DNA from 4 places in the Blautia sp. An46 genome. Region 3 is predicted to be linked to each of the others. Evidence: predicted binding sites of a transcription regulator. Region 3 holds the regulator's gene; each other region holds the start of a gene.
The links. Region 3 encodes Rex, which represses fermentation and respiration genes when NADH is low (regulators of the CRP and FNR family bind a similar motif). Its sites were predicted from a motif close to ATTGTTAANTANTTAACAAT; they were not measured.

Region 1 (8,148 bases), on a different contig from region 3:
AGAAGAAACAGAAAACCATAGAAATCAAAGAAGTGCGTTTATCCCCTAATATTGAGGAAAACGATTTGAAGACCAAGGTCAACAACGCCAGAAAATTCCTGCAGAAAGGAAACAAAGTGAAGGTGACTCTGCGTTTCCGGGGAAGGGAAATGGCACATATGCAGAGCAGCAAGCACATCTTAGATGAGTTTGCGCAGATTCTGTCCGACATTGCGGTGATCGAAAAGGCGCCTAAGGTGGAAGGCAGAAGCATGACTATGTTTTTGACAGAAAAACGTTAATAAGAAAAAGAGTTTAAGGAGGACATAAACATGCCAAAAATGAAAACTACCAAAGCTGCTGCAAAGCGCTTCAAAACAACAGGAACAGGTAAATTAAAAAGAAATAAAGCTTACAAGAGCCATATCTTAACAAAGAAATCTCAGAAGAGAAAAAGAAATCTCAGAAAAGCAACTATCACAGATGCAACAAATGTAAAGAGCATGAAGAAAATCCTGCCTTACATGTAATCTGGACAGTTGGCAAAGTTTCATTGAAAAAAGATTATCTTTAATATAGGAGGAAATTAAGAATGGCAAGAATTAAAGGCGGATTAAACGCTAAGAAGAAACATAACAGAGTATTAAAAATGGCTAAGGGCTACAGAGGAGCCCGTTCCAAACAGTATAGAGTAGCAAAACAGTCTGTAATGAGAGCTCTGGCAAGCTCCTATGCAGGAAGAAAACAGAGAAAACGTCAGTTCAGACAGCTTTGGATCGCTCGTATCAATGCTGCTGCAAGAATGAACGGTTTATCCTACAGCAAATTCATGCACGGCTTAAAGCTGGCGAACGTTGACCTGAACAGAAAAGTTCTGGCTGACATGGCTATCAACGATGCAGAGGGATTCGCAACTCTGGCAGAACTGGCAAAGAGTAAATTAGCTTAATAGATTTTTCAAGGGGTTGTCGCATTAGTCATATTCTCGATTTCGACTAATGCGACAGCCCCTTTTCGTATTTGACAAATTAGGGCATTTTGACTATAATATACTTAACAAGGGAGCCGGAAGGTGACTGCACTTCACCCGACCCGGCGTAATTTAAGATTTAGCTATAAGAGATAGCCGTTCCTAAACTTTGACGAGAGCAGGACGGCTATTTCTTATGGGTATAATTAAGAATGGCGATAATCAATAAAGCAGCGTTTACGATTAGACTCAATTCTTCATATGTACTCATAATAATCACCACCCTCCGTAAGGTCTCGGATTGGGTGAGAGCACGTCCCCCAGCTCCCTGGGTAAATATACGATCTTATCTTGAATACAGTATAAATATCTTTTTCCAGCAAGTCAATAACACCGTCTAGGAAGAATATCTATTCCCATCTATCCTAAATTTCATAAAAACTTAAAATCCCGTGTAAAAACCGCAGATGTCCGCATACTAATTTTGGCAGCTATTCAGTTCAGATTTTAGAAAGTTAATCTTGCGAAATTAACTCCAGTATGTTATGCTATTCGGGCATGTCAATTTATTAACAAACCTTTGATGGAGGAAAACAAAATATGCACAGAAATGAGACAAAAGGATTTCCGGGGGGAATTCATCCCACAGACGGTTACGATAAGTCTCTGACTATGGACATTCCGGTGCGGGAATACTGGCCGGAAACAGTGACGATTCTGGCAGAACAGTCTTTTCGCGCCCTCTGCGGCCTGAAGGTCAGGCCTTTGGACCATGTGCAGGAAGGAGAGCGGATCGGGGATCCGGAAGCCTTTATGGCGGCCCCTCTTCATGCCAGCGTCACCGGAGAAGTGATAGGGATCAAAGAGGTAGAGAATCAGGGAAGGGCTGCGACGGCCTGTGTGATCCGGCGGCTGGAAGACCCAAAGAGAGAGACCATGTCTTATGAAAAAGAGGGCGTCTCCCTGTCTGAAGTTGATTCGGAGAAGATTTTGGAAGGGCTTCGGGAAGGCGGCCTTACGGGTATGGGAGGCGCAGGTTTTCCTGCATTCCGAAAATATGAAACCGATAAGCAGATAGATACTTTGCTGGTCAACGGTGCGGAGTGCGAGCCTTTTTTGACCTGTGATTATCGTCTGATGCTTGAACAGGGACCTGCTCTGCTTAACGGTGTCCGGCTTCTTCTGAAAGCTTCCGGCGCTGGCAAGGCTTATGTATGTATTGAAGATAATAAGCCGGGGGCCATTGAGAATCTTCGGAAGATTTTGGAAAAGATGAGAGAGCAGGGGATTTTAGACCAGGGAGAAGAACTGGAAATAAAAGCGCTTCCTACAAAGTATCCTCAGGGCGGTGAGCGCCAGCTGATACAGAGTGTTTTGGGAAGGGAAGTTCCTATGGGAGGGCTGCCTGCCGATGCAGGAGTGATCGTTTCCAATGTGGGAACTGCCAAAGCCGCAGCAGATATGGTTCTGGGGAACAGACCCCTGACATCCAGGATCGTTACGGTAACAGGCTGTGTGAAAAATCCGGGGAATTTTCTGGTCCCTATCGGTACTTCCGCCAAAGAGCTGGTGGAACTATGCGGAGGAGTCACCACAGAAAAGAACCGGATCATCGGGGGAGGCCCTATGACAGGCCCCTGTGTTGCTTCCGACTGGAAGGGAGAAGAAGAGCTGTTTTACATTACCAAGAGCACTTCCGGTATCTTGGTCCTTCCGGACAGTCATTACGAAGAGCAGCCCTGTATCCGCTGCGAGGCCTGCAAAAATGTCTGCCCTGCAGGGCTTACTCCCTACCAGATTGATTTTGCCTTTTTAAAGGAGGACTATGATCTGTGCCAGAAGCTCTATGCCAGCGAGTGTATCGCCTGCGGCTGCTGTTCCTACATCTGTCCGGCCAAAAGAGAACTGACTCTTCGGAACAGACTGGCGCGAGATTTAGTGAAGCAGCGAATGAGAGAAAAGGTGGTGAAGAAATCATGAGTCCCACAAAAGTGATAAACGGTCCTCATCTGAGGACTGCCCAGACCACCAGGAACATCATGCTCCATGTTTCTATTTCCCTGGTTCCTGCTCTTCTGGGAGCAGTGTATTATTTTGGAATCCGGGCCCTTTATCTGACTGCTTTTTCTGTAGCAGTATGTGTACTGACGGAATTTCTGTGGCAGAAGATAACCAAAAAGCAGGTAACAGCAGGAGACTTCAGTGCGGTAGTTACCGGAATGCTCCTGGCCTTTAATATGCCTGTGACAGTGCCTGTCTGGGTACTTGGAGCGGCTGCTGTCTTCAGCATTCTGATCGTAAAGCAGATGTTCGGAGGCATTGGAAGTAATTTTGCCAATCCGGCTCTTATGGGAAGACTTTTGGTCATGGTCCTGTGGCCGGGGACGGTTATGGGATATACAGCTCCCAGAACACTGGCAGCAGACGCTGTTTCCCAGGCTACAGTTCTTGGTATGGTAAAAGCAGGAGGAGGGACGGGATATTCCTATCTTCAGATGTTTCTGGGAGAAGTTCCCGGCGCTATGGGAGAGACCAGCAAGCTTCTTCTCCTGGCAGGATTTGCCTATATGTGTTACATGGGGGTGGTGAATGCAGAGGCTGCCCTTACCTATATTGCTACAGTGACAGTCCTTACCTTTATTTTCGGTCCCAGCGGTCTTTTTACCGGAGACATTCTGGCCAACCTTTTTGGCGGCGGACTGATCATGGGAGGCTGCTATATGCTGACAGATTATGTCTTTGTATCCAGAAGAGGAAAACTTCTGTATGCTCTGGCAGCAGGTATCATTACGGCTGCCATCCGTATTTTCAGCACATATCCGGAGGGAATCTGCTTCGGGATCCTGACGGCTAACTGCCTGGCAGGAATTCTTGCCCTGCTTTACCGGCAGCAGGTATATGGAACAAAGAAAAAGGTGATTTAAAGGAGACGAATATGAAAAATAAAAATGTCAGAGGAATTCTTGCGTTGATCATCGTAACTGCTCTGTCCTTTGGAGTGATCGCAGGCTCTAAGGCTTTGGCAAAAGACCAGAGTACAGACCAGGGACAGGACAAGGCCCAGATAACAGAGGAACTGGATGTGACAGAGACCGAAAATATCCAGTCAGCTGCCAGGACAGAGGATGGCTATCTGGTAACCGTAACAGAAGCCGGATACGGCGGCGACATTGTTCTGGAGGTATCCTTTGGGGAAGATAAGGCTACTTTGACAAATGTGGCAGTGACAGAACAGAATGAGACAGAAGGCGTTGGCTCCAAGATTACAGAAGAAGAGTTTTTAAGTCAGTTTGCAGGAGCAAAGGCTCCGGTTTATCTGCCAGGTATGACACTGGAAGAAGACACTGCCTCTGTTCAGGCGGAAGACCTGGAACTTCAGGACGGAACCTATGAGGCAAAAGCAGAGGCTCCTGACAATAATGGCTATACCGACCAGATGACAATGACTGTGTCTGAGGGAAAGATTACAGAGGCTGTATGGGATGCTGTAGACGGAGATGGAAATAAGAAAAGCGAGCTTTCTGAAAACGGTCAGTATGTTATGACCGAGGACGGACCTACCTGGGCGGAACAGTCCAAGGCTTTAGGGGAAGCGCTGGTTGAAAATCAGTCCCTGGCCTTTCTGACTATGGATAATCAGGGAAAAACAGATGCAGTATCCGGCGTGAGCATTTCTGTAGGGGGATTTGCCAAGCTGGCTCAGCAGTGTATCGACCAGGCAGCAGGAAAAGCAGCCCTGGTGTTACAGGATGGAACCTATGAAGCTAAGACAGAAACGCCTGACAGCAATGGCTATACCGATCAGGTGACCATTACAGTTGCTGACGGAAAGATTACAGAAGCTGTATGGGAATCTGTAGATGCAGATGGAAACAAGAAAAGTGAGCTTTCTGAAAATGGCCAGTATGTGATGACCGAGGACGGACCTACCTGGGCGGAACAGTCCAAGGCTTTAGGCGCAGCTCTGGTAGAAAATCAGAATCTGGATTTTCTGACTACAGATAACCAGGGAAAGACAGATGCAGTGTCTGGCGTAAGCATTTCTGTAGGCGGATTTGTGAAACTGGCCCAGCAGTGTATTGACCAGGCTGGGGGAATGGAAAGCCAGGGAGGATCCGAAAGCACACAGGAAGGAACGGAGGTAGACGGAGTATCCGGCGCCACCATTTCCTCTACAGCGGCTGTGAAAGGCATCAATGCAGCTTATGAATTTTTGCAGACCATAGATTAAAGAAACGGGGGAACAGACATGAAATTAAAATATCCGGCAGAAGCCTTTGCTCTGGGTATTGTGCTTTTTTCCCGGAATATGAAGGAGGCCTTTGCAGGGGGAATACTGGTACTCCTGGCTGTGGTCTTCGCTGAATTTCTGAAGAATCTTTTAGAAAACTGGATACCTGTCTGGAGCCTCAGGCTGTGTGTACTGATGGGCACAGGAGCTGTTACCGCCAGCGCTTTCCTGCTGGGCTTTACAGCCCTGGGGATTACTGTGGATAATGGCACATGGCTGATGACCGCAGTAATCGGACTGTTAGCCGGAAAAAACGCTCTTTTCGGAAATCTGGAGGCAGATTACGGAAACATCTTTTATGAGTCCGGGATCCTCTGGGGATTCTGGATCCTGCTGGGAATCCTTCGGGAGTTTCTGACTCAGGGAACAGTCTTTGGAAACCTTCTTTTAGAAGAAGCACCTTTCTTTTCCCAGAGCTTTCAGGGAACTGCCTTCGGCTTTCTGTCAGCAGGATTGGCCCTGGCCTTTGCCAATGGAATCCTGAAGAAAAAATCTTCGGGAACTCAGAGCCTGTTACTGGTGATTCCGGTGATCTTTTTTGCAAGGCCTTTTGAGATGGTTACCTTCGGAGGAATCATTGCCTTTATCTGGACAGTAGGCGTTTCTGTACTTCTTTACATTTCCGTACAGAAGATTCTGCGGTTTTCCAATCCGGGACCTTATTTCAGAGGACTTCCTCTGGAAATGCTTTCTATGAGCTTTATTTATTTGATTTTGAGTATTTATTAAAAAAGGACTCTTCTGGATACCTTTTGGCATAGATGCCATCTAAGGGACCAGAAGAGTCCTTTTATATTCTATGGGGCTGTCGCATTAGTCATATGTCAGGAATATTTATACATTTTATGCGAATTTGTCGAGCATAGCTTTGAGACCATAGGCTCAAAGCGGCACAGACTGAGCAATAAAATGTATAAATATTCTCGATTTTGGTTAATGCGACAGCCCCATAGAATATAAAGCCCTCATACTATTTTGCAAGAGTGATCTCCTTTTCGAAATCTTCGCTGTAGTGGAGCTGGTAATCCTCTGTGATAAAGACTGCCTGTACATCGGGGAGACTGTTGATCAGCTCCATGCCTTTTTCCAGCCCCAGAGCAAAACAGGTAGTGCTCAGACCGTCTCCGTCTACAGACTCATCGGAGATGATAGTGACTGAGACCAGATTATTTTCATAAGGATATCCGGTGGAGGGATTTAAAATGTGGTGATACAGCACCCCGTCCTGTTCAAAGTACCGCTCATAAATTCCAGAGGATACCACGGACTTATCGGAAATTTCCATAACAGCCGCTGTTTCGCTTCGGTCTGCGAAAGGCATCTGGACGCCGATGCGGAAGGGGCTTCCGTCTGGCCGCTGTCCAACACAAAGTACATTTCCGCCCAGATCGATAATGGCGCTTTCTACTCCCTCTTCCAGAAGATAATCTTTCATTTTGTCAGCAATATAACCTTTAGCAATGGCTCCAAGGTTGATTCCCATTCCTTCTTTTTCAAAACGGATACGATTGCCTTCCAGAGTAATATCCTCATAATTGATGAGAGGCAGAGCAGCCTCAATGGCTGAACTATCAGGAACGGTTCCTTCTCCCGAGGTGAAATCCCACAGAGAGGAAAGAGGCTCTATGGCAATATCAAAGGCTCCTTGGGACAGCTGGCAGTAGGAAAGTCCCTGGGAGATTAAATCTGCAGTTTCTTCTGACAATTCATAAAACCCCTCTTCATCCTGAGAAAGCTCGCCGTGATTCAGCCGGTACAGCTCACTGGTTTCTGTGGTAGGACTGAGAAGTTCGTCATATTTTCTGCATAATTCCAGGGCGCCGTCCAGAATGGATTCGTCTTGAGAGTCATAAAGGGTTACTGTAACAATGGTATTCAGTAAGTAATCGGTTTTGCTTATGGGCTCTGTTTCCCTCTCTCGATTTTGATATACCAGGGCAAAAGCCAGAAGCACTAAAAACAGAAGAATGACAGCCAGGACTGCCCGCTTGCTTTTTGTATTCATATAAGCTCCTTTAGTAAAAGATTCTGTTGACTTGTATTTACGGGACTTATTTTACGGGAAATGGAGGAAGTGTGTCAAGAATGGAGTTTGACAAACGAATGGCTTTGACATATAATATATTTAACAAGACAGCCGGAAGATAGAGCACACCTATCCGCCCGGCAAAAAATATCTAGCTTAGTAAGCCGCCTATCTTTTCCAGGGACAGGGCGGCTTACTTATTCCTCAAATTCAGGATTGCAACTACAAGTAATGCGAATGTAAGTAAAATCTGCATTTCCTCATATGTATTCATAAGCATCATCCTCCTGTCAAGACTCAGGCGGATGATATGCACGCCCCTCCGGCTGCCTGGGTAAGTATTATAGCATGACAGTATAATATAGATAAGAGAGACTACAAAACGAATAAGAGTCCTGGTATAAATATCCTGGAAACACGGGTGACGGAAGAAATCGGAACATAATAAGAGGCAGAGAGGTGATAGCAGAAAATAGGAGTAAGATTTATGGACTTATTTGATTATATGAAGGAACAGAATCTGGAACAGGAGGCCCCCCTGGCCTCCAGGATACGCCCTTCCACTCTGGAAGAAGTGGTGGGACAGGAGCATATCATCGGAAAGGATAAGCTGCTTTACAGAGCCATCAAGGCAGATAAATTAGGCAGCGTTATTTTTTACGGCCCTCCTGGAACAGGAAAGACCACCCTGGCGAAAGTGATCGCCAATACTACCAGTTCCCGGTTCCGGCAGATCAACGCTACAGTAGCCGGGAAAAAGGATATGGAGGAAGTAGTAAAAGAAGCCCAGAACTATCTGGGAATGTATGGGAAGAAGACCATTCTTTTTATTGATGAGATCCATCGGTTCAATAAGGGGCAGCAGGATTATCTCCTGCCCTT
Region 2 (8,148 bases), on a different contig from region 3:
CTGGAGCCTGATGCATATGGATCTACGCCCAGGAATGTATCAATACCGGAACCGATAACATAGTTTCCGATAGATACTGCCTTCTCAGACATCCATTCTGGAGCACAGCCTACAACCGGCAGCTGTGAAATATGAAGACCTGCATCTTTAGCAAGAGTTGCTGCCAGAACCAGCATACGGGAAATATCTACACAAGATCCCATATGAAGTACCGGAGGAATATCTGCCAGTTCGCATACTCTCTTCAGGCCATCGCCACACACATCTTTTGCTGCCTTATCCATAAGACCTGCCTTAGCAGCAGCCTGTGCAGAACAGCCAGAAGCAATGACGATGATGTCGTTTGCCAGCAGCTTCTTCATCAATTCGATATGAGCCAGGTCAGGACGAACCTTTGGGTTATTACATCCAACCATAGCTACAGCTCCTCTTAATACACCGGAGGTAATACACTGAAGCAGCGGTTTTGTGGTTCCAAGTTCGTCAACCTGTGTATTGGCAACGCCGTCCAGAGCTTTTACGATAGCTTCTGTAGAATATCCAACAGTTGCTTTCTGTTTCATCTGAGGAATGTAAACAAGTTCCGGTTTTCTGTTCTTAAAGTTCTCAATTGCCAGCTTCACGATCTGAGTAGCCTTTTCCAGTGCGGAATGAGCATCAAAGCGAATAAACTCGGAATCCGGCATCTGTGCGATTGGAGATGTTGTAATGAACTTGGTATGGAAACATTTGCTCAGAGGTCCTAATGCAGGGAAGATACACTGCACATCTACAACGATAGCTTCGCAGGCTCCGGTGAGCACTACGTTTTCCTGCTGAAGGAAGTTACCTGCCATTGGGATTCCACGACGCATGGCAACCTCGTTAGAGGTACAGCATACACCGGAAATAGTAATTCCTTTTGCACCCATTTCTTTTGCATATGCAACCATTTCAGGACTGTCAGCCACTTCGCAGATCATTTCGGAAAGACTTGGGTCATGTCCATGAACAACGATATTCACGTTTTCTTCTACCATAACACCCAGGTTCGCTTCTGTCTCAATAGGCTTTGGTGTACCGAAGAGTACGTCAGAAAACTCTGTTCCCATCATGGAACCGCCCCATCCATCAGAAAGTCCTGCACGGATAGACTGTTTTACCAGGGCTTCTGGTTTGGAAGAACATCCCATGTGAGCCATATGTAAGGAGCATGATACTTCACGGTCAATAGCCCGTGGTGCCAGTTCATTTTCTTCCCACAGTTTCTGCTGGGATTCCGGAGCTCTCTTTAAGAATCTCTGAGTTCCGAAAGGTTTTCCGTATTCCATAAGGCCTTCATAAGCCACTTCATGAGCCAGGTCGTAAATGTCTTTTCCTTCTGTCTCAATTCCCCACTCTTTTGCAATGCGGATCAGCTTATCAGGATCTTTTACTTTATAGCATCCATCTGCTGCTGTAGCATAAAGAGTGTGGCAGATCTCACGTCCGTGATCGGAATGGGTAGCAGCTCCGCCTGCTGTAAACTTCAGATAATTACGTCCTACGATACCGTGCACATCACATCCACAGATTCCTCTTGGGGCTTTCTTCGTGATACGGCATGGTCCCATTGTACAGATACGGCAGCAAACGCCTTCTTCACCAAATTTACAATGGGGTGTCTGGTTCTTTACACGAGCCTGCCAGGAATCAGCGCCTACTTTAGCACCTGTCTCTAACAGTCTCGCAGTAGCAGCTTCAAATTCTTCTACTGTAGTTAATCTGAATTCACTCATGTTATCCTCCTTTATGTCGCCTCTTCTCTTAAAATTCTAATTTGTCCACAATTTCCCGAATGGCTTTTTTCACAGGCGAGTCTTCGGGAAGGTCAACGGTTGGCGTCCCGTCACAGTCATACTCATAGACTGTATCATTTTGTGGTACTACTCCCAGTAGATGAAGACCTTGTTTTTCGATCTCTTCTCTGGTTCCTTCATTAAGTTTTCCATCAGGGGCTCTGTTTACAATCAGTCCTACCTGTCTGGGGTGCATATTGCACTCTTTAATCAGCTGGGCGATCCTGCCGGCAGCCTGAACGCCTCTTCTGGAACAGTCGCTGACCAGAATCGCTGTTTCCATGTTCGGAAGCACACCTCTGCTGATATGCTCCATACCAGCTTCATTATCCACAATAATATAGGGGTAATTCTTTTCAAGTCGCTGAATCTGTGCCTGAAGAAGTCCGTTTACAAAGCAGTAACAGCCTTTCCCCTGAGTGCGTCCCATAACCAGCAGATCAAAGTCGTCAGACTCTGCAAGAGCATCGTCAAACTTATACTCCATATAATCTGCCTTTGACACGCCTGAAGGAATCGGGTTTTTAGAAGCCATCTCTGCTCCTGCCACCTCTTCTCTGATTTCTCCCAGAGTAGTCTCTACCTCCACTCCCAACACTTCATTAAGATTGGAGTTTGCATCCGCATCCACTGCAAGGATGGGACCTTTTCCCTTTTCGCCCAGATACTGTATGATCAGTCCCGTTAATGTTGTCTTACCTACGCCGCCTTTTCCTGCGACTGCAATTACATGTGCCATAAATCAGGCGCCTCCTGAATTTAAATTTTAAACAAGTGTACGAAGTCCGGATCTTTCAATAATTTCAGATACGTCTTTCCACTTATTCAACGCATACAGATGGATACCATTAACACCAAGTGCCCGGTACTCATCAATCTGTCTGATGGTATACTCGATACCCTCTTCTTTAAATTCTTTCACCTTTTTATCATAGAACATATCAAAGGGCTTACCCTCTGCGTCCTTAGGATTGAAAGGATTCGGGAACAGCCAGTGTCTGGAGATGAGTCTGGACAATTCACGGTCCATTACACAGCCATTACGGGACAGAGCCATATTAATAGTGGCGGCCTGATCCAGAATCGGCATAATCCCCACATCCACCGGCATGGTCACGCCTGCTTTACGAATAGCGTCCAGCCAGCGTTTGAACTGTTCCATGTCCCAGCAAAGCTGAGTCATGATGTAATCAGCTCCGTTATCCTGCTTCTGCCTCAAAACGGAAATATCCGCTTCCAGGCTGCGGCATGCGATATGTCCTTCCGGAGAGCCTGCTACTGCGATTTCGAATTTGTCGCCATATTGATCTTTTACAAATTTCACAAGATCTGTGGCATAATCAAAATCCCCGCAGGTAGTGGTTTCCCCCAGAGGAAGATCGCCCCGAAGAGCCAGCATATGATCTACGCCTTCCGCCAGATATTGATCCAGCTGCTCTTTGATGCCCTCCTTTGTGTTACGGATAACCGTGAAGTGAGTCACAGGAATAGGGCCAGCTTTTTTGATCATCTGGCAGACTTCCCTGTTTGCTCCTACGTTTCCCCCTCCTGCGCCGTAGGTACAGGAAATATATTCCGGTTTATACTTGCACAGATGCTCAATCGTGCCCGGAAGATTTTCCATGCCTTTCTCGGTCTTCGGGGGGAAAAGCTCAAAGGAAAGGAGCATTTTCTCCTTCATAGCCTCTGCTAGTTTCATTGGTCTTTACCTCCGCATATTGTGTTTTATTTTAAGGGTTTCCCCATAAAACCTTTTGTTATTCACAGTCTAGCTTCACAATGCTGTTGGCCAGATCTACCATTAAAATCCTTCCAACGATGGTTTTCGTTTCTCCCATAATATCTCGGAGAATCACTTTATCCCCATCCACATCGATACGGCTGACCATTTTCAAAATTACGGTATTGTCACTTTCTTTCTGAACAGTTGCAAGACACATGATCTACGCCTCCTTTAAGTGTTCTTTTACCAGTGTCAAAGCCAGTCCAAGGCGCATATTTCCTTTCTGAAAATCTGCCACTCCTTCTTTAATCGTCTTAGCTGCATCTTCCATTCCAAGTTTCTGAAGATTCTCAGCCATCTGATCCAACTCCTGGGCATGATGTTCATTGTGTGACAGCATATAATTCAATAAAGCTACCACTTCCTGAGAACAATTCTCCTGGCAGTTATCGCTGCAGCTTCCGCAATGTTCATGCTGATGAGCCTCCCCTCCATGAGGGATCACATTACCATTTTCATCTTTGATTAAATGCATTTTTCCATCCTTTCCAGGCCCTTTATCATATTTGGGCGCACTGAATGACAATAATTTATCAATTAGCTTCATTATACATGGTTTACTATGTTTTATCAAGCTATTTTATGTATTTTTCTTAGTGCTTTCCCTCCCCTTTTTACCGTCTTCTTCCGAAATTATAATTTATGTAAAAACCTCTTATTTTAAAGCCCGTGACCTTTGTGAATTTTGATTTGTGTTTGAATAAATTGTGAATTTTAATAAATATGACTAACATTCTTCATATTTTCATGGTATACTATCAACGATTGTAAAAAGGAGGTTTGGTGTTATGTCTTTTGGCGAACATGTAATTCATCTAAATGACGGAAGAGAAATGCCGCTGTTAGGCCTTGGCGTTTACAAAGCCACTGACGACGGAGAGCTGAAACAGGCAATATCAGATGCCGTGTCTTCTGGCTACCGCTTGATCGATACAGCTTCTTTCTACAAAAACGAAGAAGGAGTCGGTAAAGGAATACAGGCTCTTGACACACCAAGAGAAGATTTATTTATCACGACGAAGATATGGAATACTGCTCAGAGAATCGGAGATATAGAAGACAGTTTTAACCGGAGCCTGGAGCGTCTGGGGCTGGACTATGTGGACCTCTATCTTATCCACTGGCCTGTGCCTGGATGTTTTGGAAATACCTGGAAAGTAATGGAAAAACTTCGGACAGATGGAAAAGTAAAGTCTATTGGGGTATCGAATTTCAGTATTGCAGACTTGGAACTGCTGAAGACTGTTTCAGATGTAGTTCCCGCAGTAAACCAGGTAGAGTTTCACCCCCTGTTTAACCATCCTGAATTGAAAACTTACTGTGAAGAAAAGGGAATTGTCCTTCAGGCTTACGCTCCTCTGGCAAGAGGTGCCTATATGAACAGTCCTCTGATGATTGAAATAGGAAAGAATCATCAGAAAACCCCCGCCCAGGTAGGATTGCGCTGGCTTGTTCAGCAAGGCATCGGCGTAATTCCCAAATCTGTGCATAAAGAGCGGCTGGAGGAAAACAGTCAGATCTTTGATTTTGTTCTTTCCGAAGAAGAGATGGCTGCTATTACAGCAATGGATGTACAGCAGCGGGTAGCCGGAGTTCCCGAAGACATGGCTCCTTATATATTATAAGTTTTCTTCCATGCCATGGCATTTTGTTGGAAGAACCCAACCGTACATATCCCATACAAAAGAGGCCTTTTCTCACAGAGGGACCGGAATATCTATTTTCCCTCTGTGAGAAAAGGCCTCTTTCTATTTCTCTTTATCTCATCTATCCAGCTGATCACTCTGGTTTCCAGGAAACATCCCAAGACTCTATTTTCCGGTCTCTCAGCATCAAATCCTGAACTGCAAGGTCCGGAGACTTCTTCTCAAAAAGGACCTGGTATACCTGCTGGATAATAGGCATTTCAACCTGGTATTTCTGAGAAAGTTCCCATCCGGCTTTTGCGGAATACACACCTTCTACTACCATTTTTACTTCTTTCATAGCTTCTTCTGCAGTTTTTCCCTGTCCCAGGAGGATTCCCGCTCTCCGATTCCGGCTGTGTCTGCTGGCACAGGTAACGATCAAATCTCCGATACCGGAAAGGCCATAGAAAGTTTCTGCTTTGGCGCCCATGGCAATTCCCAGTCTGGTAATCTCTGAAATCCCCCTGGTAATAAGAGCTGCCTTAGTATTGTCTCCATATCCCAGACCATCTGCTGCTCCTGCTGCCAGAGCAATGACATTTTTCAAAGCTCCCCCCAGCTCAATACCCAGCACATCTGGACTGATGTAAGCCCTGAACACAGGACTCATAAAAATATTCTGTATATATTCTGCAGTCTTCCGCTCTTTTGCACCTGCCACACAGGTGGTAGGAAGCCCTCGGCTCACCTCTTCTGCATGGCTGGGGCCTGAAAGAACACAGGCCACCGACTCAGGTATCTCTTCTTCTATAATGTCAGTAAGGGTCATCAGTGTTCCCTCTTCTATTCCCTTAGACACATTGACGATCAGCTGCCCGTATCGTATATAGGGTTTAATTCTTCTGGCAGTCTGCCGCACAGCTACAGAGGGGACTGCCATGATCAGGATATCTTTTCCCACCAGGGTCTTTTCCAGATCATTGGTAATCTCCAGAGATTCCGGAAGCTGAACACCAGGAAGTTTTTCCCTGTGTTCTCTTGTCCTGGCAAGCTCTTCTGCCTGTTCCAGTCTGTGAGACCAGAGCGTAGTGTTATGTCCGTTATTTACCAGAAGTATTCCCAAAGCCGTTCCCCAGCTGCCAGCGCCAATGATTCCAATATTTGCCATATCCCTTACCTCTTTTTACTGAGAAAAATCTTGTTTTCATTTCCATGGAGCAGACGTCCAATGTTCTGTCTGTGTCTCCAGTATGCCAAAACCATGAGCAGAAACGCTATCACATACATTTCATAAAGCACCGGCTGGCTGCAGGGGTACATACCTGTTTGTCCAAAAGCAAAAAGGAGCACCACAAAGCACAGATATCCTGCCAGAGAGCAAAGGGATACGTAATGGGTGGCAAAAAACAGTGCAAAAAAAACTACTGCGCAGATGAGAAAAATTCTCCAGTCAAAGGCAAGGAGAAGTCCTACTGACGCTGCAATTCCCTTTCCTCCTTTAAATTTCAGATAAAAAGGAAAATTATGTCCCAGGATGCAGCCTGCTCCGGCATAGAGTTCCAGAAGACGGATATTGTCTCCGAAACTATTGCCGAACAAAAGTCTTGCAGCAGCCATGGCAAGTACGCACTTCAGAATATCGCCCAACAGGGTCAGAGCTCCTGCCTTTTTTCCCATAGTCCGGAAGGCATTAGTCGTACCAGCATTCCCGCTGCCGTGCTCCCGGATATCAATTCCCTGTTTTCTTCCGTAAATATAGGATGTCTGGAAAAGCCCTAAAGCATATCCGATAACCAGACATACGATACGTTCCAGCATTTTCTATTCCCCCTCTTTTCTTTCTCTGATAATAAACTTCAGAGAAGTTCCTTTAAAGCCAAAAGCCTCCCGAACTTTATTTTCCAGATATCTTGTGTAGGAAAAATGCATCAGTTCTTTGCTGTTTACAAAGATAACAAAGGTAGGCGGCTTCACAGAAACCTGAGTAGCATAGAAAATCTTCAGCCTTTTTCCTTTATCAGAAGGAGGCTGCTGCATAGCTACCGCTTCCGTAATAATCTCATTCAGAACTCCCGTCTGGATACGCAGGGTCTGGTTTTCCAGCACCATGTCAATGGTCTCAAAGAGCTTCGGAATTCTCTGTCCTGTCTTTGCAGAAATAAACATAATTTCCGCATAGGGCATAAAGGAAAGGATTTCTCTTACCTTATTTGTAAATTTATATATGGTTTTATCATCTTTTTCAATAGCATCCCATTTATTTACAGCAATGACGATTCCCTTTCCTCTGTCGTGGGCAATCCCTGCGATCTTAGCATCCTGTTCCGTAACCCCTTCCTCTGCATCGATCATCATAACTACTACATCTGCCCTCTCTACAGCCGTCACTGTACGGATAATGCTGTAGCGTTCCAGCTCCTCTTTGATCTTGTTTTTCCTTCTCAGACCTGCAGTATCTATAAAAATATATTCTTTATCCTGATAGACCACTCTGGTATCAATAGCATCTCTGGTCGTGCCGGCGATATCGGAAACGATAACTCTATCCTCTCCTACAATCTTATTGATCAGAGAAGATTTACCTACGTTGGGCTTGCCCACCACAGCAATCCTGGGGATTTCATCCTCTTCCTCATCCTGGGGAATATCCTGAAAGTGCTCTGTTACCTTTTCCAGCATATCTCCCAGCCCCAGCATAGAGGCTGCAGAAATCGGCACTGGTTCTCCGATTCCAAGATTATAAAATTCATAAGTGTCCATCATATACTTCTGGAAACTGTCTACCTTATTTACCACCAGTACTACAGGTTTCTGGCTTCTGCGAAGCATATCTGCAACTTTACTGTCTGCATCTACCAGTCCCTGACGGACATCTGTAATAAAAACGATCACATCCGCCGTATCAATGGCAATCTGTGCC
Region 3 (8,148 bases):
GGGACTACCCAGCGAAAAGGACATGAGGACCTGATAGAGGCTGTGGAAGAAGCCTGGGATAAAGGACTGGTGGTTGTGGCTGCAGCAGGCAATATGGGGCCGGGAAAAGGGAGCATTACAGCTCCGGGCAGCAGCCGGAAGATCATTACAGTAGGCTCCTCCGATATGCTGGTACGTAATCAGGGAATATCCGGAAGAGGCCCTACGAAAGACTGTATCAGCAAGCCGGACATTGTGGCTCCGGGAAATGAGATTATTTCCTGTTCTAATAAAAATTGTCCTTATCCCTATACCAGAAAGAGCGGTACTTCTATGTCTACCCCTGTTGTCTCCGGGGGAATTGCGCTGCTTCTGGAAAAATATCCGGAGCTTACAAATCTGGATGTAAAAAAACGGCTGAGGGCTACAGCAAAAGACCTGGGTTATCCCCACAATCTCCAGGGATGGGGGCTTTTTCAGCTGCAAAACTTTTTAGGTAGGTCATAACTTCTGGTTATGGATGCTATCAAAGTTAAAAAACTTATTGACAGGTTTTGTATAATTGTATACAATGATACAAGCAGTTCTATATAGTAGCGTATGAAACTATGATTTTTACAGAAAATGAGGAGTGAGAGAAATGATTGACAGAGCTGTACGTATGAATTATCACACGAATCTGTTGGAACTGGAGGAGCATATGTATCCTCTGGTAGATGTGGAAAAGCCCAATGTATTCCGAAACCTGTTTCCTTATACAGAGGTACCGAAGATTGCTTTTAACGACAGGATCGTCCCTCATCACATGCCCGATGATATTTGGATCACAGATACTACTTTCCGCGATGGTCAGCAGTCCAGGGCCCCCTACAGTACAGAACAGATTGTAAAGATCTATGAATATCTCCACAGACTGGGAGGACCTAACGGAAAGATCCGTCAAAGCGAATTTTTCCTCTACAGCAAAAAGGACCGGGATGCAGTATATAAATGTCTGGAAAAAGGATATAAATTTCCCGAGGTTACAAGCTGGATAAGAGCAAGCAAAAAGGATTTTGAACTGGTAAAAGATATTGGTCTGAAAGAAACAGGAATTCTGGTCAGCTGTTCTGACTATCATATTTTCTATAAAATGAAGATGACCCGCCGCCAGGCTATGGAACATTACCTCAGCGTAATCCGCGACTGCCTGGAAATTGGCATCAGTCCCAGATGCCATCTGGAGGATATTACCAGGGCAGATATCTATGGTTATGTAATTCCTTTCTGTCTGGAACTGACAAAGCTGATGGAGGAATATTCCATTCCCATTAAGGTCCGGTGCTGCGATACCATGGGGTATGGGGTAAATTATCCCGGCGCTGTGATCCCCAGATCTGTTCCGGGAATCATCTACGGCATTATGACCCATGCCGGATTTCCTTCTGAACTTATTGAGTTCCACGGCCATAACGATTTTTATAAAGCGGTAAGCAATTCTACAACAGCCTGGCTCTATGGAGCCAGTGGTGTAAACTGTTCTCTTTTCGGTATTGGAGAGCGGACAGGGAATACACCTCTTGAGGCTATGGTATTCGAGTATGCCCAGCTGAAGGGCTCTCTGGATGGAATGGACACCACAGTCATCACAGAACTGGCTGAATACTATGAAAAAGAGATTGGTTATAAGATTCCGCCCCAGACTCCTTTTGTGGGAACTGCCTTTAATGTTACAAGAGCCGGAATTCATGCAGACGGACTGTTGAAAAATGAAGAGATTTATAATATATTTGATACAGAGAAATTCCTGAACCGTCCGCCTCAGGTGGCAGTCTCCAATACTTCCGGCCTGGCAGGGATCGCCCACTGGATCAACAATCATTTCCGCCTGTCTGGCGAGAAGCAGATTGACAAGAACAGTGAGCTGGCAGTCATGGTCAAAGCCTGGGTGGACAAGCAGTACGAAGAAGGCCGTGTAACGGTACTGACCGATGATGAGCTTTTGGCCGTAATTGATGAGTGCTGCAGCCGTTTGGGAGTGAAACTGGAATAAGGACGGCGAAAGAAGATGGCAGGAGAGTCATTGAGAGAAAAAGTTTTTCAGAAACTCAGGGAAGACATTCTGAAAGGAAAATATAAAAAAGGCGATGAGCTGGTAGAGTGCACTATTGGAAAGGAACTGGGGGTGAGCAGGACCCCTGTAAGAGAGGCTGTACGGCAGCTGGCCCTGGAAGGACTGGTACAGATCATACCTAATAAAGGTGCCTTTGTCACCGGCATTTCCTCCCAGGATGTTATGGACATGTATCAGATAAGAGCCCGGCTGGAAGGGCTGTGCGCTTCTATGGCAGCCGGGAGGGCCACAAAAGAACAGCTGGAAGGTATGGAAGAGGCTATTGTCCTTTCCGATTACCATGCAGGAAAGGGCAACTATGAACAGGTCTGCCAGCAGGATGGCAGATTCCACGAACTTTTGTATGAGGCTTCTGGAAGCAGGATCCTCACCCATACCCTGGGAGATTTTCACCAGTATCTGCAGAGAGTACGTAAGGCCTCGGTGCAGTACAGAATGAGAGTGCGGCCTTCTAACAGCGAGCACAGAGAAATCCTGGAGGCTATCCGGCAGGGGAACAGTCAGGAGGCGGAAAAAGCCGCCTACGGACATATTGCCAATACCATAGAAAATCTGAAGAACTTTGACATTGAGAAGGTTCTTCGGGAAGAAATGAAGTAAAGAAAGATGGGAGAAAGGAGATTTTACCTATGGAAAAAATTAAAATGACCACACCTCTAGTGGAGATGGATGGAGATGAGATGACCAGAATCCTCTGGAAAATGATCAAAGATGAGCTGCTCCTTCCCTTTGTGGACCTGAAGACAGAATATTATGACCTGGGCCTGGAGCACAGGAATGAGACCAATGACCAGGTAACTATAGATGCGGCAGATGCTACAAAGAAATATAAGGTTGCTGTAAAATGTGCCACTATTACCCCCAATGCCGCACGTATGGATGAATATCATTTAAAAGAGATGTATAAAAGTCCAAACGGAACCATCCGTTCTATGCTGGATGGTACGGTTTTCCGGGCACCTATTGTGGTAAAAGGCATTGAGCCCTGTGTGAAGAACTGGAAGAAGCCGATTACCCTTGCCAGACATGCATACGGTGATGTATATAAAAATACAGAAATGATCATTCCAGGACCAGGAAAGGTAGAATTGGTATATACAGACCAGGAAGGAAAAGAGACCAGAGAACTGGTCCATGAATTTCAGGGGCCGGGAGTGGCTCAGGGAATGCATAACCTGGACTCTTCCATTGAAAGCTTTGCAAGAAGCTGTTTCTCCTATGCCCTGGATACAAAGCAGGATCTGTGGTTTGCCACTAAGGATACTATTTCCAAGAAGTACGACCACACCTTTAAAGATATCTTCCAGGAAATTTATGACAAAGAGTACAAAGAGAAGTTTGAGGCTGCAGGCATCACCTATTTCTATACACTGATCGATGATGCAGTAGCCAGAGTCATGAAAGCAGAAGGCGGCTTTATCTGGGCCTGCAAGAACTATGACGGCGATGTGATGAGCGACATGGTATCTTCTGCCTTTGGTTCTCTTGCCATGATGACCTCTGTACTGGTGTCTCCTCATGGATATTTTGAGTATGAGGCAGCTCATGGAACAGTTCAGCGCCACTACTACAAACACCTGAAGGGAGAAGAGACCTCTACCAACTCTGTGGCCACCATTTTTGCCTGGACAGGAGCTCTGAGAAAGAGAGGGGAGCTGGATGGAAACCAGGATCTTTGTGATTTTGCTGACAAGCTGGAGAAAGCTACTGTAGGTGTTATTGAGAGCGGAAAGATGACAAAAGATCTTGCACTGATCACCAGTCTGGAGAATCCTGTAGTGTTAAACAGCCAGGAATTTATTCAGGAGATACGCAAAGAACTGGAGAAGTAGAAATAGAAATTTCAGGAAACGGTGAAAGAAAGATTAAAAAATGGGAGAAACCTGCCTATTGGGCAAGTTCCTCCCATTTTTCATAAAGCTCCTCCAGTTTTTCGGCAATTTCTCCTTTCTCTGCGGAAAGAGGAATACACTTAGAGGGGTCTGTGGCTACTTCAGGCTTTGCAAGCTCTTCATCGATTTCTTTGTCCCGGGTTTCCAGCTCTTCAATAGCTTTTTCTGTTTTCTTAAGCTCATTTTCACGTTTTCGTATACGGGCCTGCTCCTCTTTTTTCTGCTGCCAGTCCTGCTTGGTAGAAGACATTTTTTCCAGGGGCTTCTCTTCTTGGAGCTGAGGGGCGTAGACCGAAGTCAGCTCTTCTTTTTTCTCCAGATAATAATCATAATTTCCGATATAATTCACCAGTTTCTGGTTGGTTAGTTCCAGAATCCTTGTGGCTGTCCGGTTAATAAAATAACGATCATGGGACACATAGAGGACGGTTCCCTCATAGCTTTTTAAAGCGTCTTCCAGGATTTCCTTGGAGATAATATCCAGATGGTTGGTGGGCTCGTCCAGGATCAGGAAGTTGGCCTCTGACAGCATAAGCTTTGCCAGAGAGACACGTCCCCGTTCTCCGCCGCTTAAAGCAGAGATGGGCTTGAATACATCGTCCCCTGTGAAAAGAAAAGCGGCCAGAAGATTCCGGATTTCTGTGTTGGTCAGCTTTGGATATTCATCGGAGATTTCTTCGAATACCGTTTTCTCCATATGAAGCACATGGTGCTCCTGGTCATAGTAGCCGATATGTACTTTGCTGCCCAGACGGAAGCTGCCTTCATCAGCAGGAAGAAGGCGGTTTAAAATCTTTAGAATGGTAGTCTTTCCAGTACCATTATTTCCGATAATAGCCACTTTTTCCCCTCGTTTAATGGTAAAGTTCAGGTCTTGAAACAAAGGGAGAGAGGGGAAGGATTTGGAAAGATGTTCCACCATCAGCACATCATTTCCGCTGGTGATCCTGGGTTTTAAGGAGATACGCATAGCTGCGTCTACCTCTGTAGGCTTTTCCAGAACCTCCATTTTTTCCAACATTTTTTCCCGGCTTTCTGCTCTGCGGATAGATTTTTCCCGGTTGAACTGCCGAAGCTTGGCGATAACCTCTTCCTGGTGTTTGATTTCCTGCTGCTGATTTAAATAGGCCTGATAGGCCGCCTTACGAAGCTGGGCTTTCTTTTCACTGTAGGCAGAATAATTTCCGGTAAAAACCGTAGCCTTTGTATTATCCAGCTCAACAATTTTCGTGACGACCTTATCCAGAAAGTATCGGTCATGAGATACAATGAATACAGCTCCAGGATAATTTAGAAGATAAGTTTCCAGCCAGGCGATAGAATCCATATCCAGATGGTTGGTAGGCTCGTCCAGAAGAATAATATCCGGACTGGAGAGAAGAAGTCTTCCAAGAGCTACCCGGGTTTTCTGTCCTCCAGATAGTGTGGAAACCATTTTGTCAAAATCTTTTTCTTCAAAACCCAGTCCTTTCAGCACACCTATGATCTCACTTTTGCAGGCATAGCCGTTTTCCTGTTCGAATTTCTGGGTAAGGCGGGAATAGGATTCCATGATTTTGGACAGCTCTTCTCCAGAGGCATGCTTCATTTCTTTTTCCAATGCCCGCATGTTCTGTTCTATGTCCAGGATATGCTGCTTCATTTCCAAGAGAGAGCCGTAAATAGAAAGATTCGTGTCGCTCTCCTGGTGCTGAGCCAGATAGCCGATAGTCTTTCCTCTGGACAGGATCACCTGCCCATTGTCAGCGGGAAGTTCCCCCATGATGATCCGGAGCAAAGTAGTTTTTCCTGCGCCGTTGATACCGATAAGGGCCGCTTTTTCCCGTTCCTCTATATGAAAATTTACATCCTGGAGCAGAAGCTCGCCGTCAAAGGATTTTTCAATGTTCTGACATGCAAGTATCATTTCTGTTGTCTCCTTTAGTGTTTTTTTGCAAAAGTCTGTCCCTACTATTATAGCGGAAAATCTGAATTTGACAACAGATAAAAGGAATTATAATTGACTTTAATTTAACGATTATATATAATATTAGTTAGGAATGTGTACTTTTGATAGGAGGGTTTGTCGTGGACGATAAAGGTATCTCAAAAGCAGTAATAAGAAGACTGCCCCGCTATTACAGATATTTAGGAGAACTTCTGGAAGAGGGCGTGGAGCGGATATCCTCCAATGAGCTCAGTGAGAAAATGCGGGTAACCGCTTCTCAAATCCGCCAGGACTTGAATAATTTCGGTGGTTTCGGACAGCAGGGATATGGTTATAATGTCCCGTATCTGTATGCGGAAATCGGAAAAATACTGGGGCTTGACAAGACACACCATATGATCATTATCGGTGCCGGAAATCTTGGACAGGCTCTGGCTAATTATGTAAAATTTGAAAAAAGAGGATTTAAAATTGTAGGGATTTTTGATGTAAATCCAGTGCTGAAGGGGATTTCTATTCGGGGAAATGAAATCCGTATGATGGAGGAACTTCCCCAGTTTCTGGAAACCCATGACGTTCAGATAGCAGCTCTGACACTGCCTAAGAATAACGCGGCGGAAACCGCAGATTTTCTGGTGCAGCATGGGATAAAGGCCATCTGGAATTTTGCACATCTGGATCTGGATGTGCCGGAGGATGTAATCGTAGAGAATGTACATTTGTCCGAAAGTCTTATGCGTCTCTCTTATAATCTGAACTGTTATGTATCAGAACACAAAGATAAGAAATAGGAGGAGCAAACTGCTGTAAAAGAAATTTTGCGGCAGTTTTTTCTGTAAAAATATGAAGTCTGAGAAATTTTTCAGAAGGTAAAAAAGGAAAAGGCGGTGTTACAGATGGAACTGCTGGTGACAGGAAACCAGATGAAAAAACTGGATACATTTACGATTCAGGAGATGGGGGTGCCGTCTCTTGTTCTTATGGAGCGGGCAGGACTTGCAGTATATGACGAAATGCTGAGAGAAGGATTTCCTTTAACCAGGACACTGGTTCTCTGCGGAGGAGGAAATAATGGAGCAGACGGAGTGGTCATAGCCCGCCTTCTTTTTCTGGCAGGCTATGATGTAGATGTCTGTATTTTAGGAAATCCCGGTCATTTTACAGAAGAAATGAAGAAACAGATAGATATTGGAAAAAAATATGGTATTTCCTTTGTCAAGACTTTTCTTCCCAATGAATATACTACTATAGTAGATGCTGTCCTTGGAGTGGGACTGTCCAGGGAGGTATCAGGAAAATACAAAGATGCCATCCTTCTGATTAATGATTGCCAGGGAAAGGTAGTGTCTGTGGACATCCCTTCTGGAATCAGCGCAGACACCGGAGCTGTGCTGGGCGCAGCAGTAAAAGCAGATTTGACGGTGACATTTGGATATAGAAAAGCCGGATTATGTTTTTATCCGGGAGCGGCATATGCCGGAAAGATCATTGTTGCAGACGTAGGAATATATAAAGACAAAAGAGCTGTTTTAAAGCCGGAACTTTGTGCCTGTACTTTTCAGGATCTTCAGAAACTGAAAAGGTTGCCTGAGGGAAACAAGGGAAGTTTCGGTAAGATTTTTCTTGTGGCCGGGAGCCGGAATATTTTCGGGGCAGCTTATTTAAGCGGTTATGGAGCCATGAAGACTGGAGCAGGAATGCTCAAAGTATGTACTGCAAGAGAAAACCGGCAGATGTTTTCCTGCTTTCCAGAGGCCATGCTCCAGGTATATGATGAAAATACGGATTTAGAGGCAATGATGAAAGAAGGAATGGACTGGGCAGACGTATACGGCATTGGACCGGGGATTGGAACAGGACCTCTTGCAGAAGCTCTTCTGGAAATCCTTCTTGCAAATGGGAAAAAGCCTTTGGTCATTGATGCAGATGGCATTAATCTTCTAAGAGGAAGGAAAGAGCTTCTCAAAAATTATCCGGGAGGAACCATTCTTACGCCTCATCTGGGGGAATTTTCCAGACTTACAGGAGTATCTGTTGAAGAATGGAAAAAGAATCCCATAGAGATTACAGGAAAGACAGCAGAGGAGCTTCATACAGTGCTTATATGCAAAGACGCCAGAACAGTTATCGCCGAAAATCAGGAAAAAGTCTGTATCAATCTTTCGGGAAATGACGGCATGGCTACTGCAGGCAGCGGAGACGTACTGACGGGAATTCTTCTGAGCGTACTTGCTCAG
Region 4 (8,148 bases), on a different contig from region 3:
AAAAATGTCCCTGGCGCCCTGTTCGTCTTTTAAGGCTGCCCTGGCAGCGGTAAAGCGGGAGATGGCCGTCTGTATCCCGCCTACAGACAGGGCGAAGCAGAGGGTGTGGATAGGGAAGATAAGCTGGTAGATTCCCATGCCCTCTGCACCAATTGTCTGAGAGAGGAATATTCTATAGATAAAGCCGATGATTTTGGTGATAAATCCTGCTCCTGTGAGAAGGAGAGTTCCTTTCAGAAGCACGTGTTTATTTTCCATAAGATTTCCTTTTGCTTTTTCCATAATATATTCCAAAATTCTCCTTGACAGAACATGCTAAAGGTGATATTCTACATCCAGAATAGAAATCCGAGTAAAATAGTCGGAATTAAGAAGGGGCGATAACAGTGAAGCTATCTACAAAAGGCAGATATGGACTGCGGGCCCTTATTGACCTGGCACTGTATGGTGAGAAAGAAGCCGTTTCCATCCAGAGTATTTCTGCCAGACAGATGATTTCAGACAGTTACCTGGAACAGCTGGTAAGGAAACTGAAAAAAGCAGGTCTTGTGACCAGCGTCCGGGGAGCCCAGGGAGGCTACAGGCTGGCAAAACCTGCCCAGGAGATTTCCGTGGGGGATGTTCTCAGGGCTTTAGAAGGCAGTATTGAGGCGGTTTCCTGCGGAGACGAGAATAACGCCAACTGCCTGGGGCAGGACCTTTGTGTAGCCAGATATGTCTGGGAGAAAGTGAATAAAAGCATTCAGGAGACCGTAGATTCTATTATGATCAGCCAGTTGGTGGAAGAAAGCCGCCGCATCCAGGAAAAAACCGGATCTGATATGTAGCAGTTCAGTCATATATCTGAACTCTTTGAAAAATGTGAAAATAGGAGAGGAAAGCTATGAAGACAAGGATTTATTTAGATAACGCAGCAACTACAAGAACCGCTCAGGAAGTAGTGGACGCCATGCTCCCTTATTTTACAGAGAGTTATGGAAACCCTTCCAGTATTTATGAGCTGGGACAGAGAAGCAAAGAAGCTATCACTAATGCCAGGGAAGAAATTGCCCGGGTTATCGGGGCAAAGACAGAAGAAATCTATTTTACCGGAGGGGGTTCTGAAGCGGATAACTGGGCCATAAAGGCAGCTTATGAAGCTTATAAGAATAAAGGAAATCATATTATCACTACCAAGATCGAGCATCATGCAGTCCTTCACACCTGTCAATATCTGGAAAAACAGGGCGCCCGGGTCACTTATCTGGATGTAGATGAGAATGGACTGGTAGATCTGGAGCAGCTTCAGAAAGCCATTAGCCCGGAGACCATACTGATTACCATTATGTTTGCAAATAATGAGATCGGTACCATTGAGCCAGTAAAGGAAATCGGAATGATTGCCAGAGAGCATGGGATTCTTTTTCACACAGACGCTGTCCAGGCCTTTGGCCAGGTGCCTATAGATGTAGATGAAATGAATATTGATATGTTAAGCTCCAGCGCTCATAAGATCAACGGCCCCAAAGGGATTGGCTGTCTCTACATCCGGAAGGGGGTAAAGATACGTTCTTTCGTACACGGCGGAGCTCAGGAGAGAAAGAGAAGAGCCGGCACAGAGAATGTTCCGGGAATCGTAGGATATGGGGTAGCGGCACGGATGGCAGCTGAGACCATGGAAGAGAGGACAAAGAAGGAGAAGGAGCTGAGAGACTACTTTATCCGCCGGGTTTTAGAGGAAGTGCCTTATGTACGCCTGAACGGAGACCCGGTAAAACGTCTTCCCAATAATGCCAATTTCAGCTTCCGGTTTATTGAAGGTGAATCACTCCTGATCATGCTGGACATGAAGGGAATTGCAGGTTCCAGCGGTTCTGCCTGTACCTCAGGGTCATTAGATCCTTCCCATGTACTTCTGGCTATTGGACTGCCTCATGAGATTGCCCATGGTTCCCTGAGACTGACTCTGGGAGCAGACACCACTAAAGAGGACTTAGATTATACCTTGGAGCAGATTAAAGAGATTGTGGCGAAACTGAGAAATCTGTCTCCCTTATATGAAGACTTTATAAGAAAACAGGAAAAAGCGGAAAATAAATAAAAAAGTTCATAAAAGAAAAATGGAGGAAGGAATAATGTACAGTGAAAAAGTTATGGATCATTTTCAGAATCCCAGAAATGTAGGAGAGATTGAAAATCCCAGCGGAGTAGGAACAGTAGGAAATGCAAAATGTGGAGATATTATGAGAATTTACCTGGATATTGATGAAAATCAGATTATCCGTGACTGTAAATTTAAGACTTTCGGCTGCGGCGCAGCCGTAGCCACCAGCAGCATGGCTACAGAACTGGTAAAAGGAAAAACCATACAGGAGGCCCTTCAGGTTACTAATAAAGCAGTAATGGAAGCTTTAGACGGCCTGCCTCCAGTAAAAGTCCACTGTTCTCTGCTGGCAGAAGAAGCCATTCATGCAGCTCTGTGGGACTATGCAGAAAAGAATGGGATTAAAATCGAAGGACTTTCTAAACCAAAGTCTGATATCCATGAAGGCGAAGAGGAAGAAGAGGAAGAGTACTGATGGAAAAGAAGAAAGTGGTAGTAGGTCTGTCAGGAGGAGTAGATTCTTCAGTGGCAGCCTATCTGCTGAAGAAGCAGGGATATGAGGTCATTGGAGTCACCATGCAGATCTGGCAGGAAGAAGAGCCTGAATTTCAGGAAGAAAACGGGGGCTGCTGCGGCCTCAGCGCTGTGGACGATGCCAGAAGAGTGGCGGCGAAGCTGGAAATCCCTTATTATGTGATGAATTTCAGGAAAGAGTTTAAGGAAAATGTCATCGACTATTTTATAAAGGAATACCAGGAGGGAAGAACGCCAAATCCCTGTATTGCCTGTAACCGTTATGTGAAATGGGAGGCCCTTCTGAAGCGGAGTCTGGATATAGGAGCAGATTATATTGCTACAGGACATTATGCAAGAGTAGAACAGCTGGAAAACGGACGTTATGCCATTCGTAATTCGGTGACTGCCAGAAAAGACCAGACCTACGCTTTATATAATCTTACTCAGGAACAGCTTGCTCATACTCTGATGCCTGTTGGGGCGTATACAAAAGAGAAAATACGTCAGATTGCCGCAGAAGCGGGAATTCCTGTAGCACATAAAAAAGATAGTCAGGAAATCTGTTTTGTGCCGGATAATGACTATGCGGGTTTTATCGAAAAAAGTACAGGACAAAAAATCCTTCGGGGAAATTATGTGAAAAAAGACGGGACTGTTATCGGGGAACATAAAGGAATTATCCATTATACGATTGGTCAGAGAAAGGGACTGAATCTTTCTATGGGGCATCCGGTGTTTGTTACAGAAATTCGGCCAGAAACAAATGAGGTGGTCATAGGGGAAAATGAAGAGCTCTTTGTGAAAAGCCTGGTCTGTGACCGGATGAATTACATGGCAATGGAAGAGATTAAAGAAGGGGAAATCCTTTCTGGTAAGATCCGATATAATCATCCAGGGGCCCCCTGTACCCTAAAAAAACTGGAAAATGGCAGAGTGCAGGTAGACTTTCTGGAGCCCCAGAGAGCTGTAACCCCGGGACAGGCTGTAGTCCTGTACCGGGGAGAGTATGTAGCTGGCGGCGGCATTATATTAGGGCCTGCACTAGAGCTTTAAGAACTCTGGCTTTCTTTCTTTAAAGATAGTATAGTATCGGAAACCACAGGCTTTTAAGAGCTCGCCGGTTTCCTTGAAATTATAGGCAATATGTTCTGGAGCATGGGCGTCAGAGCCAAGTGTCAGGATTTCTCCTCCCAGCTCCCGGTAGCGTGCCAGTACCTTTTCTGTAGGGTTGGGATGTCCCAGGCCATATTTGAAGCCTGCGGTGTTGCATTCCAGCCCTATCTGTTTTTCTATGAGCGTTTTCAGAATGGCGTCCAGGATATCCTGATATTTTTCGTAGGTATAATCCTGGTTCTGATTTGGACCGTAGCGTACAACATAATCGATATGGCCGCAGGTGTCAAAGCAGGAAAAAGTCTTCAGATTTTCCAGGAGCACTTCAAAATAGCGGTGATAAGCCTGATATTCGCTCCTTTCTTCAAAAAATGTCCGGTCATAAGGATCCATGTGATCTGCTACATGGGTGGAACCGATCAGAAAGTCAAAGGAAGCAGAGGATGCAATCTCTGGGATTACCTTTGTCAGATGGGGCTGCAGCCCCATTTCCATGCCAAAATAAATTTGGATACGGTCCCGGTATTTTTCTTTCAGCTCTCTCAGCTTTTTTTCATAGGCAGGAAGATCCAGGTCAAAGGAATAATCCCCTTCGGGGAAATCAGGGTCCAGATGCTCTGTAAAGCACATGGCGGGAAGGCCCAGCTGGATTCCTTTTTGTATCATTTCTTCCATAGGAACTTCACTGTCCCCGGAGAAAGAAGAATGAAGATGATAATCACAATACATAAAAGCAACTCCTTTTTGTAGATGTTTTTTACTTAATATAAGCATTATAAGGGAAATTTTAGGGCTCTAGCAAGAGGAAAGAGGTTAAATTAGAGTTAAAACGCTTAGGAAATATGAAATTAGGCTTGAATTTTTGGACAAAAACGAGTACAATATGGACAAGGTTGATGTTTCTTTAACAATGTAGCTTACAACAGTTAAAGAACTCACAGAAAATCAATCACTTTTAGGAGGAATGAAAATCATGGCAGTAAAAGTAGCAATCAATGGTTTTGGACGTATCGGACGTCTTGCATTCAGACAGATGTTTGGAGCAGAAGGATTTGAAATCGTAGCAATCAACGATTTAACATCTCCCAAAATGTTAGCTCACTTACTGAAATATGACTCTACACAGGGAAGATATGAGTTAGCTGATAAAGTTACAGCTGGCGAAGATTCTATCACTGTAGACGGAAAAGAAATCAAAATTTATGCAATGGCTAATGCCGCTGAACTTCCTTGGGGAGAAATCGGTGTAGACGTTGTTCTGGAGTGTACAGGCTTCTATACATCTAAGGCAAAAGCACAGGCTCATATCGATGCCGGCGCTAAGAAAGTTGTTATTTCTGCACCAGCTGGAAATGACCTGCCAACTATCGTTTACAATGTAAACCATGAAACATTAACAGAAAATGATAACATCATTTCAGCAGCTTCCTGTACAACAAACTGCCTGGCACCTATGGCTAAAGCATTAAATGACTTAGCTGAGATCCAGTCCGGTATTATGTGTACAATCCACGCTTACACAGGCGACCAGATGACTCTGGATGGACCACAGAGAAAAGGCGATCTGAGAAGATCCCGTGCTGCAGCAGTTAATATCGTTCCAAACAGCACAGGTGCTGCAAAAGCTATCGGCTTAGTTATTCCTGAATTAAACGGAAAACTGATCGGTGCTGCACAGCGTGTTCCTACTCCTACAGGTTCCACAACAATCTTAACAGCAGTTGTTAAAGGAAACGTTACAAAAGAGCAGATCAATGACGCTATGAAAGCAGCAGCTACAGAGTCCTTCGGATACAACGAAGATGAAATCGTATCCAGCGATATCGTTGGTATGAGATATGGTTCTCTGTTCGATGCTACACAGACAATGGTTCTGCCTCTGGACAACGGAACAACAGAAGTTCAGGTTGTATCATGGTATGACAACGAGAACTCCTACACAAGCCAGATGGTTAGAACAATCAAATACTTCGGTAAATTATTAAACAAATAATAATTTGCTGCTGAAAGTATTATAAAGGCTCATTTAAGGGTCCGGTCTACTACGGTATGGACCGGGCCCTTTTCGGCTATATAAAGAAAAGGAGGCATTTCCAATGCTTAATAAAAAATCAGTAGATGATATCAACGTAAAAGGAAAAAGAGTGCTGGTGCGCTGTGACTTTAACGTACCTCTTCAGGATGGAAAGATCACAGATGAGAACCGTCTGGTAGCTGCACTTCCTACTATTAAAAAATTGATCGCTGACGGCGGGAAGATTATTCTCTGCTCTCATTTAGGAAAGCCAAAGGGAGAACCGAAACCGGAATTATCCCTGGCTCCTGTTGCAAAACGTCTGACTGAACTGCTGGGACAGGAAGTAAAGTTTGCTGCTGATCCGGAAGTTGTAGGTCCTAATGCAAAAGCTGCTGTAGAGGCCATGAAAGACGGAGATGTAATCCTTTTGGAGAACACCCGTTATCGTGCAGAGGAGACAAAGAACGGAGATGAATTCTCTAAAGAACTGGCTTCCCTTTGCGATGTATTTGTAAATGATGCTTTTGGTACAGCCCACAGAGCACACTGCTCAAATGTAGGTGTTACAAAATATGTAGATACCGCAGTAGTTGGATATCTGATGCAGAAAGAAATCGACTTCCTGGGAAATGCTGTAAACAATCCTGAGAGACCATTTGTTGCAATCCTGGGCGGTGCGAAAGTTTCCAGTAAGATTTCTGTTATCAATAACCTGCTGGATAAGGTAGATACTCTGATCATCGGAGGCGGTATGGCCTATACTTTCTCTAAAGCAGAAGGCGGTAAGATCGGTGTATCTCTTTGTGAAGATGATTACTTACAGTATGCGTTGGATATGAAGAAAAAAGCAGCAGAGAAAGGTGTGAAACTGCTTCTTCCTGTAGATAACAGAATCGGTGATGCTTTCTCTAATGACTGCAATATCCAGGTAGTGCCTACCGGTCAGATCCCTGACGGATGGGAAGGCATGGATATCGGACCAGAAACAGAGAAGCTGTTCTGCGAAGCTGTAAAAGATGCCAAGACTGTTGTATGGAACGGACCAATGGGATGCTTTGAAATGCCAAACTTTGCTCATGGTACAGAAGCCGTTGCAAAAGCTTTGGCTGAAACAGATGCTACCACCATTATCGGCGGCGGTGATTCTGCAGCAGCAGTAAACATCTTAGGATATGGCGACAAGATGACCCACATCTCCACCGGCGGCGGCGCTTCCCTGGAATTCCTGGAAGGCAAAGAACTCCCCGGCGTAGCAGCTGCAAATGATAAGTAAGCACTTAGCGATTGGCAAGCCGCAGGCGCAGACAGAGCTTAGTGCGCACTTAGTTCACCGCACTTAGTGAGGCAAGTCCATAGGACGCAGTCCGAACTTAGTAAGGTGAACATACCCCTCCGTCTGCACCTGCAAGTTATAAAGAATAAGAAAGAAGGTAATTCCCATGGCAAGGAAAAAAATTATTGCCGGAAACTGGAAGATGAACATGACTCCCAGCGAGGCAGTGGAATTAGTAAACACTTTAAAACCATTAGTTGCAAACGAAGAAGTAGACGTAGTTTTCTGCGTACCAGCTATTGACATTGTTCCTGTAGTGGAAGCTGTAAAGGGAACTAATATCCAGGTTGGCGCTGAAAATATGTACTTTGAAGAAAAAGGCGCTTATACAGGTGAGATTTCTCCAAACATGTTAGTAGATGCAGGAGTAAAATATGTGATCCTGGGCCACTCTGAAAGAAGAGAATACTTCGGTGAGACAAACGAAGATATTAACAAAAAAATGCTGAAAGCTTTTGAGCATGGTTTAACACCTATCATGTGCTGCGGCGAGACACTGGAGCAGAGAGAGCAGGGCGTGACCATGGACTTTATCCGTCAGCAGGTAAAAGTTGGATTCCAGGGAATCACAGCAGATCAGGCTAAAGAAGCAGTTATCGCTTACGAGCCTATCTGGGCTATCGGTACAGGAAAGACTGCTACAACAGAACAGGCTCAGGAAGTATGCAAGGCTATCCGTGAGTGTATCGCAGAGGTATATGATCAGGCAACTGCAGATGCTATCCGTATTCAGTACGGCGGTTCTGTAAATGCTAAAACAGCTCCAGACTTATTTGTTCAGCCGGATATCGACGGCGGACTGGTAGGCGGAGCCGCTCTGAAACCAGACTTTGGCGCCATTGTAAACTACAATAAATAAAAGTGATTGAAAAAGAACTGCCTCCGGGACAGTTAAGGGAAAATCCTGCAGGAATTTCCCCACTGCTCCGGAGGCAGTCCTTTATATTCTATAGGAAAGTCCTCCGGACTGCCCTATAGAATATAAAGCCCGCTGGGCGGGATGCACACGCCGCAATAAGGTATGTTACCGCCTTGCGGTATTGCGGGGGCGCACAAAGTGTTCAAGCCCCTCAAGATTGAGGAAAG

Region 1: rsxC (electron transport complex subunit RsxC) is a predicted target of Rex. The motif match lies at 1,507-1,526, and genes of this name have one in related genera.
Region 2: B5G00_RS05610 (cobalt transporter) is a predicted target of Rex. The motif match lies at 4,119-4,138, and genes of this name have one in related genera.
Region 4: gap (type I glyceraldehyde-3-phosphate dehydrogenase) is a predicted target of Rex. The motif match lies at 4,605-4,624, and genes of this name have one in related genera.

Annotation. Positions count from the first base shown of each region.
Region 1 is NZ_NFIF01000003.1:233,845-241,992, reverse strand. Features, by position in the region: gene infC (translation initiation factor IF-3) at 1-281, shown strand, start outside; gene rpmI (50S ribosomal protein L35) at 312-509, shown strand; gene rplT (50S ribosomal protein L20) at 572-928, shown strand; gene rsxC (electron transport complex subunit RsxC) at 1,550-2,929, shown strand; gene B5G00_RS04380 (RnfABCDGE type electron transport complex subunit D) at 2,926-3,873, shown strand; gene B5G00_RS04375 (FMN-binding protein) at 3,885-5,180, shown strand; gene B5G00_RS04370 (hypothetical protein) at 5,199-5,969, shown strand; gene B5G00_RS04365 (FAD:protein FMN transferase) at 6,211-7,245, opposite strand; gene B5G00_RS04360 (replication-associated recombination protein A) at 7,754-8,148, shown strand, end outside.
Region 2 is NZ_NFIF01000005.1:41,201-49,348, reverse strand. Features, by position in the region: gene cooS (anaerobic carbon-monoxide dehydrogenase catalytic subunit) at 1-1,757, opposite strand, end outside; gene B5G00_RS05625 (ATP-binding protein) at 1,786-2,556, opposite strand; gene B5G00_RS05620 (methylenetetrahydrofolate reductase) at 2,584-3,516, opposite strand; gene B5G00_RS05615 (CooT family nickel-binding protein) at 3,575-3,757, opposite strand; gene B5G00_RS05610 (cobalt transporter) at 3,761-4,075, opposite strand; gene B5G00_RS05605 (aldo/keto reductase) at 4,389-5,225, shown strand; gene B5G00_RS05600 (NAD(P)H-dependent glycerol-3-phosphate dehydrogenase) at 5,380-6,396, opposite strand; gene plsY (glycerol-3-phosphate 1-O-acyltransferase PlsY) at 6,402-7,046, opposite strand; gene der (ribosome biogenesis GTPase Der) at 7,050-8,148, opposite strand, start outside.
Region 3 is NZ_NFIF01000020.1:53,050-61,197, forward strand. Features, by position in the region: gene B5G00_RS14875 (S8 family peptidase) at 1-486, shown strand, start outside; gene B5G00_RS14880 (2-isopropylmalate synthase) at 620-2,011, shown strand; gene B5G00_RS14885 (GntR family transcriptional regulator) at 2,027-2,692, shown strand; gene B5G00_RS14890 (NADP-dependent isocitrate dehydrogenase) at 2,722-3,924, shown strand; gene B5G00_RS14895 (ABC-F family ATP-binding cassette domain-containing protein) at 3,980-5,890, opposite strand; gene B5G00_RS14900 (redox-sensing transcriptional repressor Rex) at 6,052-6,702, shown strand; gene B5G00_RS14905 (NAD(P)H-hydrate dehydratase) at 6,808-8,148, shown strand, end outside.
Region 4 is NZ_NFIF01000019.1:6,564-14,711, forward strand. Features, by position in the region: gene B5G00_RS14240 (polysaccharide biosynthesis protein) at 1-258, opposite strand, end outside; gene B5G00_RS14245 (RrF2 family transcriptional regulator) at 387-827, shown strand; gene nifS (cysteine desulfurase NifS) at 884-2,080, shown strand; gene nifU (Fe-S cluster assembly scaffold protein NifU) at 2,115-2,558, shown strand; gene mnmA (tRNA 2-thiouridine(34) synthase MnmA) at 2,558-3,652, shown strand; gene B5G00_RS14265 (histidinol-phosphatase HisJ family protein) at 3,641-4,441, opposite strand; gene gap (type I glyceraldehyde-3-phosphate dehydrogenase) at 4,686-5,705, shown strand; gene B5G00_RS14275 (phosphoglycerate kinase) at 5,809-7,002, shown strand; gene tpiA (triose-phosphate isomerase) at 7,169-7,921, shown strand.